2 regions of the Bradyrhizobium sp. BR 10261 genome follow, and region 2 is predicted to be linked to the other one. Evidence: predicted binding sites of a transcription regulator. Region 2 holds the regulator's gene; the other holds the start of a gene.
What was found. Region 2 encodes PhoB, which activates phosphate uptake and scavenging genes when phosphate is short. Its sites were predicted from a motif close to TGTCATNNANCTGTCAT; they were not measured.
Positions count from the first base shown of each region.

Region 1: a site for PhoB is predicted at 5,493-5,509, ahead of HYH07_RS14020 (YbhN family protein). Genes of this name have one in related genera too.

Region 1 is NZ_JACOFQ010000010.1:123,105-131,090, reverse strand. Features, by position in the region: gene HYH07_RS14035 (LysR substrate-binding domain-containing protein) at 1-289, opposite strand, end outside; gene HYH07_RS14030 (MFS transporter) at 415-1,767, opposite strand; gene HYH07_RS14025 (hypothetical protein) at 2,176-4,128, opposite strand; gene HYH07_RS14020 (YbhN family protein) at 4,239-5,321, opposite strand; gene HYH07_RS14015 (ferritin-like domain-containing protein) at 5,749-6,255, shown strand; gene HYH07_RS14010 (MFS transporter) at 6,396-7,811, shown strand; partial or broken gene HYH07_RS14005 (EAL domain-containing protein) at 7,917-7,986, shown strand, end outside.
Region 2 is NZ_JACOFQ010000016.1:98,983-106,968, forward strand. Features, by position in the region: gene pstC (phosphate ABC transporter permease subunit PstC) at 1-590, shown strand, start outside; gene pstA (phosphate ABC transporter permease PstA) at 592-1,437, shown strand; gene pstB (phosphate ABC transporter ATP-binding protein PstB) at 1,434-2,255, shown strand; gene phoU (phosphate signaling complex protein PhoU) at 2,267-2,983, shown strand; gene phoB (phosphate regulon transcriptional regulator PhoB) at 3,006-3,719, shown strand; gene HYH07_RS20045 (GcrA family cell cycle regulator) at 3,812-4,324, opposite strand; gene HYH07_RS20050 (aspartate aminotransferase family protein) at 4,791-5,993, shown strand; gene argF (ornithine carbamoyltransferase) at 5,993-6,916, shown strand; gene HYH07_RS20060 (Hsp33 family molecular chaperone) at 7,079-7,986, shown strand, end outside.

The sequences.
Region 1 (7,986 bases), on a different contig from region 2:
CGATCTTGACCGAGCCGGTCTTGCCGAGCGCGATGCGGCGAGCCACCTGCGAGGCGCTTTCGGCAAGCTTCAGGATACGGCGTGCCTCCGGCAGGAAGCTGCGGCCCGCCGGGGTCAGGCGCACCGACCGGCTGGTGCGCTCCAGGAGCGGCGCATCGATGATGTGCTCCAGCACCTGGATCTGCCGGGACAGCGGCGGCTGGGTCATGTTCAGTCGCGCGGCGGCGCGGCCGAAATGCAGTTCCTCCGCCACCGTGACGAAACAGCGGAGCTGGTTGAGGTCGAACATCGATACATGCCTTAGATGAATAAGGCGTTTCCCCGGCACTTCTAGCATCGATCACCTCCAAAAACAAAGACGGCGGCTTTCGAGGGCCGCCGTTGAGTTGCCCGGTCAAGCTCCCATGGGAGCCCTCAGGAGGAACGTTTGAGCGTCACCCGCTCGATCTTGCCGACGATGACGAGATAGGCGAACGCCGCCACCAGCGCGTTGGCGCCGACGAACAGCAGCGCGCCGTTGAAGGAGCCGGTCGCGGCGAGGATGTAGCCGATCACGATCGGCGTGGTGATCGAGGAGAGATTGCCGAAAGTGTTGAACAGGCCGCCGGAGACGCCGCCGGCTTCCTTCGGCGAGGTGTCGGAGACGACAGCCCAGCCGAGCGCGCCGATGCCCTTGCCGAAGAAGGCGAGCGCCATGAAACCGACCACCAGCGCCTGGCCGTCGACATAGTTGCAGGCGATGATCGACATCGACAGCAGCATGCCGCCGACGATCGGAATCTTGCGCGCCATGGTCAGCGAGCCGGTCCGGCGCAGGATCGCATCGGAGATGATGCCGCCGAGGACGCCGCCGATGAAGCCGCACAGCGCCGGCAGCGTCGCGACGAAGCCGGCTTGCAGGATCGACAGGCCGCGCTCCTTGACGAGATAGACCGGGAACCAGGTCAGGAAGAAATAGGTCAACGTGTTGATGCAGTACTGGCCGAGATAGACGCCGAGCATCATGCGGTTGGAGAGCAGCTGGCGGATGTGGTCCCAGCCGGAGCCGGCCGCGGGCGCACGTGCCCGCTTCAGATCGTCCTTGGGCGCATCGAGATCGACCAGCGCGCCGCCATCCCTGATGTAGTCGAACTCGGCCTCGTTGATGCCGGGGTGCTCCTTCGGTCCGTATACGGTCTTGACCCAGACCAGGCCCATGATCACGCCGAGACCGCCCATCACTGAGAATACGTAGCGCCAACCGTAATCATGGGCGATCCAACCCATCAGCGGCGCGAAGATCACGGTCGCGAAATATTGCCCCGAATTGAAGAAGGCCGACGCAGTGCCACGCTCGTTGCCGGGAAACCAGGCCGCGACGATGCGGGCATTGGCGGGGAAGGACGGCGCCTCCGCGACGCCGACCAGGAGCCGAAGCGCGAACAGCACGGCGACGGCGGCGCCGGCGCCGAGGAAACCGACCCAGCCCTGCATCATCGTGAACAGCGACCAGACGATGATGCTGAAGGCGTAGACGAGGCGCGAGCCGTAGCGGTCAAGCAGCCAGCCCCCCGGCACCTGGGCAACGACATAGGACCAGCCGAAGGCCGAGAAGATCCAGCCCATGGCGACCGGATCGAGATGAAGTTCCTTGGAGAGGGCGGGACCTGCGATCGAGAGCGTGGCGCGGTCGGCGTAATTGACGGTGGTGACCAGGAACAGCATGGTCACGATGAACAGCCTGACGCGAGACCTCTTCACGTCCGTTGCGGACACCACTGCGCTCATCAGGCGCTCCTTAGAACTTGAAATGTTTCCTCACGGCGACTCCTAGAGGCGCGCGTGGGAAAGTGTCCAAGTTGAAGGGGGTATCGATTGATGCCGGTTTTGAATTGATGGAACGGCAGGGAGTGGAGACGATCGTGAAACTGCGAAAATGCCGGCGCGATGTTGAGGGTGACGAGCTTTCTCCACGCACACCACTGTCGTTCCCCGCGACCCGGCTACGCCAGGGCTTCGCCGGGGTTGAGGTTCAGGGGCGCCGAAGCTGTAGCGTAGGCGGCAGGCGGGGAATCCAGTACGACGCGGCTCGTGGAGTACTGGATCGCCCGCCTGCGGGGCGATGATAGCGCGCATGTGGAGAGCATGTGGAGAGCGCGAGTTCGCACCACGGCGCGGTGGGAGATTGCTTTGCTTCTACTGCCGCGTGCCGCCCAGCAGCGGCGGCAGCAATCCGCGCGTGACACCCGGCGGCACCGCGTCCAGACCAAGCACGGCGCTTGCGGCGGGCAGCGTGGCATCCGCCATCGCGGCGTGGCCTTCGGCGCTCGGATGCACGGCGCCGCCGTAAACCGCCGAGAGCACGCCCCAGGTCGCGTCGTGAATGTCATTCGGCTGGCTCGCCGCCGGCAATCCCTGCGGATAGGTCATCGCTGCGAAATAGCTGTCATTGGCATCGCGGATCCAGCGCGCGCGCGGTAGATAGGCGCGATACTCCGAGGCGCCGCGGCCGCACAGCATCGGCTGGCTCGCCGCCGACACGATGTCCGGATTGAAGCTCTGTCCGTTCTCGGCAAAGCAGGTGCGGTCGAATTCGGGATCGCCTCCGGCATGCGCGCAGAAGCCGTGATCGGCAAACGCGGCCTGGTGGGAATCGACAAAGGTCATCCGGTCGGCCTCGGGATCGCGGCACAGCGCACCCTGCGTGCAGGTGGCCAGCCCCTTCAACTGCGGCAGGAACTCGGTGTCGACGAAGGTCGAGACGCGGGCGAGGCGCTGCGGATCGGCGCTGAAAGCGGGGTGGATGTCGAAGCCGCTGCGGCCGCCGCGACAGGGCACGCCGCCGTCGGCAAGCGCCGGATTGGCGTAGGAGACATAGACCACGTGCGAGAGATCGCCGCCAAGCAGCGGCTTCAGCGCCTCGCGTAAGCGGACGAAATTCTGCGGCAGCTCGCGCTGGAGCGCGTCACGGGAATCGTCGACGCTCGCCATCACGCCGGAGCGGCGGAACAGTGCACGTTCGGTCGCGGTGTCGACGATGACGTCGGCGACCAGGCCGGAGAAGTAGACGTCGTTGGCGCCGATCGAGAGCAGCACCAGATCGAGATTGCGATCCGGCTGACGCTTCTTCGCGGCGGTCAGTGCCTCGCGCAATTCGGCGACCTGCGCATTCACGCTGGTGTTGCAGACGCCCGACTTGCCGGGCGGGCACTCGCGGGCGCGTTGGGAGCCGAGCAGCCCGTCGCTGATGCTGGCGCCGGTGCAGGCGAGCGGCAGATAGGTGACGGCGATATGGGTGTAGCGCACCGCCAGCGCGAGCGCGGTGCGGGCCTGGTAGCTGTAGAGCGAGCGGTGGCACGGCGAGTTGAACCAGAGCGCACCATAGTGCTGCCAGTTGGCGAGCGTATCCGGCGCCTCGCAGGCGCGTCCGCCCTTGAAGCCGGCGCGGCTCGGCCGGTAATATTGTCCGACGCCCGTGCCGAGATAGGAGCGGAAGCAGAAGCCCTCGTCCGCCAGCGCCAGCGCCCGGTCCGGATTGCCCTCGCCGGAGGCGATGCTGTCGCCAAGGCCGGCGATGAAGATGTCGCGGACTTGGATCTCGGTCTGAAGGCGCCGGGTCGGATCGGAGCCGGAAGAGACGTCGACGGTTGCGACCGTCTGCTTGCCGTAGCGGACCCGCAGATTGACCGGTTCGGCGCAGTCGAAGGTGGAGGATTGCGGCCCGTCACCGTCGTCGAACGACCAGGCGCAGGTGGCGCCGACCGGCACCGCGCCGGCCAGGCGCACGGTGATGGGGTGGTCGACCGGGGTGAGGTAGTTCTCTTTGACGTTGTCACGGGTGCAGGGCTGGTTGACCCGGCCCTGCAGATCGATGCAGAGCCGATTGACCATGTTGCGGGCCCAGCCACGGCCTTCGCTTTGCAGCTCCAGCGACTGCTCGGCGGCGAGAATGCTGCGGTTACGGGCATTTTCGACATGCAGTAGGAAGTCGCGTTCCTCGCGGAACAGTCGGAAGCGGTTGCGGACCTCCCAATTGATCTGCATGGCGCCGGCATCCTGCGCGAGGACGCGCTGAAGCGGCAGAACGGTGAGGAGCCCGGCCAAAAGCAGGGCACCCGCAAGAAAACGGCGAGGGGAAACTGGGATCATGGCCCGCGTCTTCAACGGCAAAGTTGAGGCGGAAATAAGAGAGCATAGCCCCTGGCCGGCAATCCTCTCGCTGCGGCCTTTGCGGGCTTCCGCGCGGCCGCTGGCCGACTTTACCGTTTGCTGGCCTGGCGCACCAACCGTTCGCGCTCCATCGGCGTCACCTCCTTCGGCAGGTTGGCCTGAGCGCAAGCTTCCGCCAGTCGTCGCCGTTCCTGCCAAGGCCGCACCACGTTCATCCAGAGCTCCCTTGTGCCCATAATGGAAATGGCGAGACCGAACGGGATCACGAAATAAAGGATACGGAAGACCAGCAGGGTCGCGAGCAGTTGCTCGCGGCCGAATTCGGGCAGCGCCACCAGCATGGCGGCGTCGAACACGCCGATCGAGCCGGGTGCGTGGCTGGCGAAGCCCAGCAGCGTCGCCAGGATGAACACCACCGCGAGCGACAGGAAGTCGATCGGCGGATCAGCCGGAATCAGCAGGTACATTGCGAAGGCACAGAAGCCGAGATCGACCACGCCGATCAGGATCTGGACCAGCGTCAGCGGCGCCGACGGCAGCACCACCTTCCAGCCCTTCTGGCCGAGTTCGCGGCGTTTCTCGCCCATGCTGAGCCAGATCAGATAGGCGGCGATCGAGGCGAGGCCGCCGCACGCGATCAGCCGGTTGATCGACGATGGCAGCTGGTCCATGTAGGACGCCGCATCCGGATGGATGGCCATGCCGATCGACAGCACAAAAATGTTACCGAGCCAGAAGGTCAGGCCGGAGAGGAAGCAGATCTTGGCGACGTCGATCGCGTTCAGCCCGTAATCCGAATAAATTCGGAAGCGGATCGCACCGCCCGTAAATACCGTGGCACCAATGTTGTGGCCGATCGAATAGGACGTAAAGCTCGACAGCGCTGCGATGCGATACGGCACGTGTTTCTTGCCAATCGTTCGCAGTGCAAAAAAGTCGTAGAAGGTCAGCGTACAGAACGCGAAGAAAACGCAGATCGCGGCGAGCCCGATATGTCCGCGGGGAATATCGGCCAATGCGGTCAGGATGACGCCGGTATCGATGCCCTTGAGGGTCCGCACGAGCGTCGTAACCGCGAAGGCGATGATCATCACGCTCGCGGCAATCCCCAGCCGTCGCCAGCCGATCCATCTCTTGAAGCCGCGTTTCAGCGCGGGCAGCAGTCCGTGCATTCATCCTCCCGGCGGGGGGCAAGGCCGGCCGGGCCAGACACTGGCCGGTCGGCTGCGATCACTCGCCCGAGGCGGGCGTGGATCACTAGGCATGATGTAACTCATTTAAGGCAAAAACACCGACTTGTGCAGCCCTTGACAACGACAGGTTCTGGGCCGGACCCGCCGTTTTGTCATACGTGGTTCACATGGCCGGCGCGTTAGGCATATGAGTCGAGGGCCACGCCTCGACTGTGCCCCGTGTTTGCAAATGGTCCCAAATCCTGCGCTCGCAAGCATTGTTCCGGCGCAAAACGACGCAGACTTTTTTGGAACGACGGCGCTGCGCACCGGTTAGGGCTCCATCAGCAATCGAACACGGCGAAATCGCGGCTTTTGTTCAAGTCGACGCTGTCGTGTTCCCCAAGACTTCTCGAGGATTGGAACGATGGGACTGTTCACCAAAGACATCAAGACCATGAACGACCTGTTCGTGCATCAGCTGCAGGACATCTATTACGCCGAGCAGCAACTCACCAAAGCGCTGCCGAAAATGGCAGATAAGGCCACAGATCCGCAGCTGAAGCAGGGCTTTTTGACGCACCTTGAAGAAACCAGGCAGCACGTCACACGGCTCGAGGAAGTGTTCAAGATGCACGGCGTTTCGGTGAAGGCGGTCGATTGCCCGGCCATCGACGGTATCATCGAAGAAGCGGAGGAAACCGCGGGCGAGGTCGCCGACAAGGCGGTGCTCGATGCAGCCCTGATCAACGCGGCACAAGCCGCCGAGCATTACGAGATCGTCCGCTATGGCAGTTTGATCGCCTGGGCCAAGCAGCTCGGCCGCAGCGACTGCGCCGCCGTGCTTGCCAAGACGCTCGAGGAAGAGAAGGCAACCGACAAAAAACTGACCACGCTGGCCGAGAGCAAGGTGAACTTGCGGGCGGCGAGCTAAGCCCGAGTAGCCCTCAAGAGCGCCGCGCGGTTCTTCCGCGCGGCGCTTGCGTTTCGGGTACCCATCATTCGGTCGTTGTCGAAACATGATTGCGGGAGCACGGCGTAGAGTTCGCATGGGGCTGCAACCGAGATGGCAGCATGCGAGCCAACACCGTCAAATGTGAAACCTTCGACGCGGGTTGTGCCCCGCGCACCGCATCGCGCCTTGCAACCTCGCTGACGCTGGCTGCGATGAGCCTCGGCTATGGCGTCGTGCAGCTCGACGTCACCATCGTCAACACGGCGCTCGACGCCATGGGCAAGGCGCTCGGCGGCGGCGTCGCGGAGCTGCAATGGGTGGTCAGCGCCTACACCATCGCTTTTGCCGCCTTCATCCTGACATCAGGCGCACTCGGCGATCGCATCGGCGCCAAGCGCATCTTCATCGCGGGGTTCGCGATCTTCACGGCCGCTTCGCTGGCCTGTGCGCTGTCGCCCAACGCCATCGTGCTGATCGGCGCGCGACTGGTGCAGGGACTGGCGGCGGCCATCCTGGTGCCGAATTCGCTGGCGCTGCTCAATCACGCTTATACGGACGATCTTGCGCGCGGTCGGGCCGTTGCGGTCTGGGCGGCAGGTGCGAGCCTGGCGCTGACGGCCGGTCCCTTCGTCGGTGGCGCGCTGATCACGCTGGTCGGGTGGCGCGCGATCTTCCTCGTCAATCTGCCGATCGGCCTTGCAGGCCTGTGGCTGAGCTGGCGTTATGCGACCGAGACCACGCGGGCGCGCTCACGCGAGATCGATCTGCCCGGTCAGCTTGCTGCGATCGGAGCCTTGGGCGCGCTCGCCGGTGCAATCATCGAGGCTGGCGCGCTTGGATGGGGCCATCCGGCGGTGATCGCCGCCTTCGTCACTTCCGTCGTCTTCGCAGCGCTGTTTGTCTGGCGCGAGGCCAGCACCGAGCAGCCAATGCTGCCACTGTCTCTGTTCAGTCATCGGCTGTTCAGCCTGACCACGATCGTTGGCCTGCTTGTCAACGTCGCGATCTATGGTCTGATCTTCGTGCTGAGCCTCTACTTCCAGCGGATCAACGGTCTGTCAGCGTGGTGGACCGGGCTCGCCTTCGTGCCGATGATGGGAGCGGTGCTCCCGGTCAATCTGCTGGCGCCGCGCCTGGCCGAACGTATCGGCCCGTGCCCGACCATCGTGGCAGGTGCCTGCATCTCTGCGCTCGGCTGTCTTGGCCTGGTTTGGATCGAGGCCGGAACGAGCTACCCTGCGATCTTCGTGCAGATGATCGCGATCAGCGGCGGGCTTGGCCTCCTGGTGCCGCCGCTGACCTCGACCTTGCTCGGCAGCGTCGAGAAGGCGCGCTCGGGTGTCGCTGCGGGCGTCCTCAACGCGACACGGCAAACCGGCAGCGTCCTCGGCGTTGCACTGTTCGGCTCGCTGGTGGCGTCCGATCGCGCGTTCATGACCGGCCTTCACCAATCGCTAATGATATCGGCTGCGGTGCTGCTGCTGGCCGCCTGCGTGATCGGCCTTGGCGTCATCGCGCAGGGGCGAGAAATGTGAGCGGCCACACACATTCTCTGTTCACCAATCCGGCAACCGGCGCCGCGCCGGTTACCGACTGTCCATCTCTGCCGGCTCTAGTGCCTGATGGAACAGGGGCCGGCGATGTATCAAGTTCTGTTTTGTCTCACGGACCAGCATGATTGGCGGCTGGTCGCACTCGGCGGCGCCGTGT
Region 2 (7,986 bases):
GCATTCCCTCGATCATCTACGGCATGTGGGGCTTCTTCGTGCTGGGGCCGTTCCTGGCCAATACCTTCCAGCCCTTGATGATCAGGATCTTCGACGGCGTCCCGGTGCTGGGCGCGATCTTCGCAGGTCCCCCGTCCTATCTCAGCCTGTTCAATGCCGCGCTGATTCTCGCGATCATGGTGCTGCCCTTCATCACCTCGATCTCGGTCGACGTGTTCAAGACCGTGCCGCCGGTGCTGAAAGAGGCCGCCTATGGTGTCGGCTGCACCACCTGGGAAGTGGTGCGTAGCGTCGTGATCCCCTACACCCGTGTCGGCATCATCGGCGGTGTCATGCTGGCCCTGGGCCGCGCGCTCGGCGAGACCATGGCGGTGACCTTCATCATCGGCAACTCGTTCCGCATCTCGTCATCGATCTTCGCGCCTGGCACCACGATCTCGGCGGCGATCGCATCCGAATTCGCCGAGAGCGACGGCCTGCACCAGTCCGGCTTGATCTTGCTCGGCCTGTTGCTGTTCGTGCTGACATTCTTCGTGCTCGCCGCCGCCCGGCTGATGCTGCTGCGCCTGGAAACGAAGGCGGGGAAGTGACATGAACCCGATTTATGTACGCCGCCGCCGCAAGGACATCATCGTTCGAGGGCTCTGCTTCGGAGCCGCCGCCATCGGCGTTACCTGGCTCGCGCTGATCCTGCTCACGTTGCTCTATAACGGCATCGCCGGCCTGAATCTCGACCTGTTCGTCGCCGATACCCCGCCGCCGGGCTCGACCGAAGGCGGCCTGCGCAACGCCATCGTCGGCTCACTGATCATGACCGTGATCGGCGTCGGCATCGGCGCGCCGCTCGGCCTGTTCGCCGGCACCTATCTCGCCGAGTACGGCCGTAACGACAAGCTGACCTCGGTGATCCGCTTCATCAACGACATCCTGCTGTCGGCGCCCTCGATCATCATCGGCCTGTTCATCTACGGTGCGGTGGTGGTGCCGATGCGCGGCTTCTCGGCGATTGCGGGCTCGCTCGCGCTGGCCGTCATCGTGATCCCGGTGGTGCTGCGCACGACCGAGGACATGTTGCTGCTGGTGCCGAACGCGCTGCGCGAGGCCGCTTCCGCCCTCGGCCTGCCGCGCTCGCTGGTGATCAAGCGGATCGCCTATCGTGCGGCCCGCTCCGGCCTCATCACCGGCGTGCTGCTCGCCACCGCCCGCGTCGCCGGCGAAACCGCGCCGCTGCTCTTCACCGCGCTGTCGAACCAGTTCTTCAGCCTCGGCCTGAACAAGACCATGGCGAACCTGCCCGTCACCATCAACAATTTCGTCCAGAGCCCTTACGCCTATTGGAAGCAGCTCGCCTGGAGCGGTGCGCTGTTGATCACGCTCACCGTGCTTGCCCTGAACATTGGCGCCCGCATCCTCGGTGCCGAGAGGACCGCAAAATGACCGACCTGTCCGTATCCGTGAGCTCCAACGCTCACCTCGCCTCGCAGCAGCCGCTGCCGGAAGCTCCGGCCAAGGTGACGGTGCGCAACCTCAATTTCTATTACGGCGAGCACCAGGCGCTGAAGAACATCAATCTGACGCTCGGTACCAACCGCGTCACCGCCTTCATCGGCCCGTCCGGTTGCGGCAAGTCGACCCTGCTGCGCATCTTCAACCGGATGTATGACCTCTATCCGGGCCAGCGCGTCACCGGTCAGCTGATGCTGGACCAGACCAACATCCTCGACCCCAAGCTGGATCTCAACCTGCTGCGCGCCCGCGTCGGCATGGTGTTCCAGAAGCCGACGCCGTTCCCGATGACGATCTACGAGAACATCGCCTTCGGCATCCGCCTCTATGAGAAGATCTCGAAGTCCGAGATGGACGACCGCGTCGAGAAGGCGCTGCGCGGCGGCGCGCTGTGGAACGAGGTCAAGGACAAGCTCAACGCCTCCGGCCTGTCGCTCTCGGGCGGCCAGCAGCAGCGCCTCTGCATCGCCCGCACCGTCGCGGTGCGGCCTGAAGTGATCCTGTTCGACGAACCCTGCTCGGCGCTCGATCCGATCTCGACCGCCAAGGTCGAGGAGCTGATCCAGGAACTGTCCGAGAACTACACCATCGCGATCGTCACCCACAACATGCAGCAGGCGGCCCGCGTCTCCGACAAGACCGCCTTCATGTATCTGGGCGAGCTGATCGAGTTCGACGACACCAGCAAGATCTTCACGTCGCCGTCGGACCGGCGCACGCAGGATTACATCACCGGCCGGTTCGGCTGAGGAGACAGGACATGGCTTCCGAACATACCGCAAAAGCCTTCGACACCGACCTTCAGGAGCTCACCCGCCTGGTCGCCGAGATGGGCGGCATCGCCGAGCGCATGATCGTCGATTCCGTCGATGCGCTGATCCGCCGCGACGTCGCGCTGGGCCAGCGCGTCGTCACCATCGATGCCGAGCTCGACGCGCTCCAGAAGAAGATCGAGGAGCGCGCCGTGCTGACCATCGCGCGCCGCCAGCCGATGGCGGTGGACTTGCGCGAGATCGTCGGCGCCATGCGGGTTGCGACCGACCTCGAGCGCATCGGCGACCTCGCCAAGAACATGGGCAAGCGCGTCGCGGCGCTGGAGACGGATTTCCATCCGCTCAAGCTGTTCCGCGGCCTCGAGCACATGACAGACCTCGTGCAGCAGCAGGTCAAATCGGTGCTGGACGCCTATGCCGCGCACGATCTGCCGGCGGCGATGGCGGTGTGGAAGGGTGACGAGGAAGTCGATGCCATCTGCACCTCGCTGTTCCGCGAGCTCCTCACCTACATGATGGAGGATCCGCGCAACATCTCGTTCTGCATCCATCTGATGTTCTGCGCCAAGAACATCGAGCGGATCGGCGACCACGCCACCAACATCGCCGAGACCGTATTCTACATGATCGAAGGCCAGGCCATCACCGACAAGCGGCCGAAGGGCGACATGACGACGTTCGCCACGACGGTCCCGAACACCTGATTACGCAAGGAGCGACGAGCCCATGGGCGCACGCATTATGGTGGTTGAGGACGAGGAAGCTCTGACCGAGCTTCTCCGCTACAACCTCGAAGGCGACGGCTATGACGTGGAGACGGTGATGCGCGGCGACGACGCCGACACCCGCCTCAAGGAGCACATCCCCGATCTGATCGTGCTCGACTGGATGTTGCCGGGCCTGTCCGGGATCGAGCTATGCCGCCGGTTGCGGACGCGATCCGACACCAAGCAGCTGCCGATCATCATGCTCACCGCGCGCGGCGAGGAGAGCGAGCGTGTCAGGGGCCTTGCCACCGGCGCCGACGATTACATCGTCAAGCCGTTCTCGGTGCCCGAGCTGCTCGCGCGGGTGAAGGGCCTGCTGCGGCGCGCCAGCCCCGAGCGGCTCGCGACCGTGCTCGCCTTCGGCGACATCGAGCTCGATCGCGAGAAGCGCCGCGTGGCGCGCTCGGGCCGGCCGATCGATCTCGGACCGACCGAATATCGCCTGCTGGAGTTCTTCCTGGAGCATCCCGGCCGGGTGTTCTCGCGCGAGCAGCTACTCGACAGCGTCTGGGGCCGCGACATCTATATCGACGAACGCACCGTCGACGTGCATATCGGCCGCCTGCGCAAGCTGCTCAATCTCGGCCGCGAGCAGGACCCGATCCGCACCGTTCGCGGCGCAGGCTACGCGCTCGACGATCGCTTCGCGAAGGCCGAGCAGACGTCAAGCTAAGCTGCCCGCCAGCAAACAAAAAAAAGCGCGCCAGGTGGCGCGCTTTTTTTCGTCCCGGCCTGTACCGCGACGATGTCGTCTGAACCAAGTACTCAGCGCGTGCCCGGCTTCGCCGGCGCCCGTCGGCGATCCGCCGCCGGCTGATACGCCACGCGCGAGTGCTGGGCGCAGTAGGGCAGGCCGGAGAGCGCCTTGCCGCCGCAGAAGAAGAAATCCGGGCTTGAGGGATCGCCGACCGGCCAGTGGCAGGTGGCCTCGTTCAATTCGAGCAACGAGAGCCGCTGGCTCATCGGCACAACGTTGTCGTAGGTAACAGGTTCAGCCTCGACCTCGACCTCGAAAGCTTGCGCAAGCGCGGTGTTGCCGCGCGCCATGGGGCGGCTCACCCGCATCATGTGCTGCGCGGGACGCGCCTTGCGCGGCCGCGGAGCTGCTGATGAGGGGCTCTTGGCGCGGCCGGACAGGCCGAGCCTGTGCACCTTGCCGATTACGGCGTTGCGGGTCACGTTTCCAAGCTCAGCGGCGATCTGGCTGGCCGAAAGTCCGGCCTCCCAGAGCTTTTTCAGCTGCTCGACGCGATCATCTGACCAGGTCAAAACCGTCATTGCATCCTTTCCTTCGCCGGCGCCAGCCATCTGCGGGGCCTCACGACGAATGCCTAAGCTTCGAAAAACCCGTGCCGCCAGAATCCCTTAAGGCTCGCCGGGCGCACCAGATGCGCCCGAACGTTTACGCCGGTACATGAGGACTTTTGGGATCAGAACCGCTGCACGAGATGTCGTATCTGACAAGCCAAACGCTACAATATGCCGTGACTCACGCGCAAGAGTCCGCCGACTCGCGTCCACATGTTCCGTGGCGAAAATCCCGCAAAATCGCCACCGCAAGACTACGGATTCAGCGTTTCGCGAGGCTTTCCGGGCGGCATTGACACCCGTATTGCCAAGCATAAGATAGTCGCGCGTGCCGCCCTTAAAAGGCGGCACGTTTCGTTTTCCGGGCCAAATGACGCGCTGCGCCATGCGTGTTCAGGCCGTCCGAAACATCCTGATGACCACCAAAGAGATCGTCATGACCAACAGCGCCGCGCCGCATTTGCTCCCCGTTTTCGCCAGGGCCGATATCGGTTTTGAGCGCGGTGAAGGCGTCTGGTTGATCGCAACCAATGGCGATCGCTATCTCGATTTCACCTCGGGCGTTGCGGTCAATGCACTCGGCCATGCCCATCCGGCGCTGGTCAAGGCGCTGCAGGAGCAGGCCACGAAACTCTGGCACATGTCGAACCTGTTCCAGAGCCCTGACGGCGAGAAGCTCGCTGCGCGTCTTTGCAATGAGAGCTTTGCCGACTTCGTGTTCTTCTGTAATTCCGGCGCCGAGGCGCTGGAGGGCGTGATCAAGCTGGTCCGCCATCATCACTTCTCCAAGGGCCATCCGGAGCGCTATCGCATCATCACCTTCGAGGGCGCCTTCCACGGCCGCACGCTCGCGACGCTGGCCGCGACGGGATCGGCAAAATATCTCGAAGGCTTCGGTCCGCCGATGGACGGCTTCGACCAGGTCCCGCATGGCGACATCGAGGCCGTGAAGAAGGCGATCGGTCCACATACCGCCGGCATCCTGATCGAGCCGATCCAGGGCGAGGGCGGTGTGCGTCCGGCGACATCAGCCTTCCTCAAGGCGCTCCGCCAGCTCTGCGACGAGAAAGGCTTGCTGCTGGCCTTCGACGAGGTGCAGACCGGCATGGGCCGCACCGGCGATCTCTTCGCCCATCGCCGCACCGGCGTCACACCCGACGTGATGTCGCTGGCGAAAGCGCTCGGCGGCGGTTTTCCGATCGGTGCGATCCTGGCGACTGCAGATGCGGCCGCCGGCATGGGCCCCGGCTCGCACGGCTCGACCTTCGGCGGCAATCCGCTGGCGATCGCGGCCGCGAACGCCGTGCTCGACGTCATGCTCAAGCCCGGCTTCTTCGACCACGTGCAGAAGATGTCGCTGCTGCTCAAGCAGAAGCTCGCCTCCGTGATCGACCGTCACCCCGATATCGTCAGCGAAATCCGCGGCGAGGGGCTCTTGATCGGCATCAAGGCCGTGGTGCCATCGGGTGATCTGGTCGCAGCCTTGCGCAACGAGAAGCTGCTCACCGTCGGCGCCGGCGACAATGTCGTGCGCTTCCTGCCGCCCTTGATCGTCACCGAGGCGGAAATCGAGGACAGCATCGTCAGGCTCGAACGCGCCTGCACGGCGCTGTCAGGCAACAAGCGGGCGGCAAGCTGATGAGCAAGGCACCCAAGCACTTCCTCGATATCAACGAGCTGCCGCTGTCGGAGCTCAAGAGCATGCTCGCGGCCTCCTCCGCCATGAAGGCGAAGCAGAAGGCGCATCAGCCGGTGCGTCCGCTCGAGGGCAAGACGCTGGCCATGATCTTCGAGCGTCCGTCGACCCGCACGCGCGTCTCGTTCGACGTCGCCATGCGCCAGCTCGGCGGCGAGCCCATCATGCTCACCGGTGCCGAGATGCAGCTCGGCCGCGGCGAGACCATTGCCGATACCGCGCGCGTGCTGTCGCGCTATGTCGACGCCATCATGATCCGCATCCTCAACCATGAGGCGCTGCTGGAGCTCGCGGCGAATGCCACCGTTCCTGTGATCAATGGCCTGACGCGGCGTTCGCATCCGTGTCAGGTGATGGCCGACCTCATGACCTATGAGGAGCATCGCGGCCCGATCGAGGGCCGCACCGTGGCCTGGACCGGCGACGACAACAACGTGCTGGCGTCCTGGGCGCATGCCGCCGAACGCTTCAAGTTCAAGCTCAACGTCGCAACGCCGCCGGAGCTTGCCCCGAAGAAGGTGATGCGCGACTGGATCAAGGCGACGGACGCGCCGATCGTGCTCGGCACCGATCCCGAGGCCGCCGTGAAGGGCGCAGATTGCGTTGTCACCGACACCTGGGTGTCGATGGGCGACAAGGAGGGCGAGCACCGTCACAACGTGCTCAAGCCCTACCAGGTCAATGCCAAGCTGATGTCGCTGGCCAAACCCGATGCGCTGTTCATGCACTGCCTGCCCGCCCATCGCGGCGAGGAGGTGACCGACGAGGTGATCGACGGCCCGCAGTCAGTCGTGTTCGACGAGGCCGAAAACCGCCTGCACGCGCAGAAGGGCATTCTGGCCTGGTGTTTTGACGCGGTGAAGTAGGCTCACTTGTAGCCCGGATGGAGCGCAGCGAAATCCGGGGTTCTTAACGCGGAAAGGCTTCCCCGGATTGCGCTGCGCTCCATCCGGGCTACGCCGCCCGCCATTCTGAGCACGGAATGCGGGGGGCTTCCATTTCCGCCCTCCGACCCCAGATAAAGCGCCATGGTTTCCCAATCCCCCGACATGAAAACCAGGCCCGAAAGCCCGGTTCGCGCGCCTTCCGCAGTTCCCGTCGATGACGCCGTGCTGCCCTACGAGGTCGATGCGCTCGATGTGCGCGGCCGTCTGGTGCGGCTTGGCCCGGCGCTCGACGACATCCTGACCAAGCATGATTATCCCGCACCGGTCGGCAAGTTGCTCGGCGAAGCCATCGTGCTGACGACGCTGCTCGGCTCGGCGCTCAAATTCGAGGGCCGCTTCATCCTGCAGGCCCAGACCGACGGGCCGGTGTCGTTCCTGGTGGTCGACTATCAGGCGCCCGATCGCCTGCGCGCCTATGCGCGCTTCGATGCCGAGCGCCTCGGTGATGCCAAGAACGCTGGAATGAATTCCGGCACGCTGCTCGGCCGCGGTCATCTCGCCATGACCATCGACCAGGGGCCCGATATGAGCCGTTACCAGGGCCTGGTCGCGCTCGACGGCGGCAGCCTGGAAGACGCCGCCCACGAATATTTCCTGCGCTCCGAGCAGATCCCGACGCGCGTGCGCCTTGCGGTCGGCGAGGAGTGGCGCTCGAGCGACGGCGGCAAGCACCGCTGGCGCGCCGGCGGCATGCTGATGCAATTTTTGCCAAAGGCGCCGGAGCGCGCGCGGCAGGCCGATCTGCATCCCGGCGATGCGCCCGAGGGCCTTGAGGCTCACAGCGTCGCCGAAGACGATGCCTGGGTCGAGGCGCGCTCGCTGATCGAGACAGTCGAGGACGTCGAGTTGATCGATCCCGATCTCTCCGGTGAGCGGCTGCTCTACCGCCTCTTCCACGAGCGCGGCGTGCGCGTGTTCAACCCGCTGGTCCTGAAAGCGCAATGCTCCTGCTCGCGCAACGCGGTCGCGTCCATGCTGAAGAGCTTCTC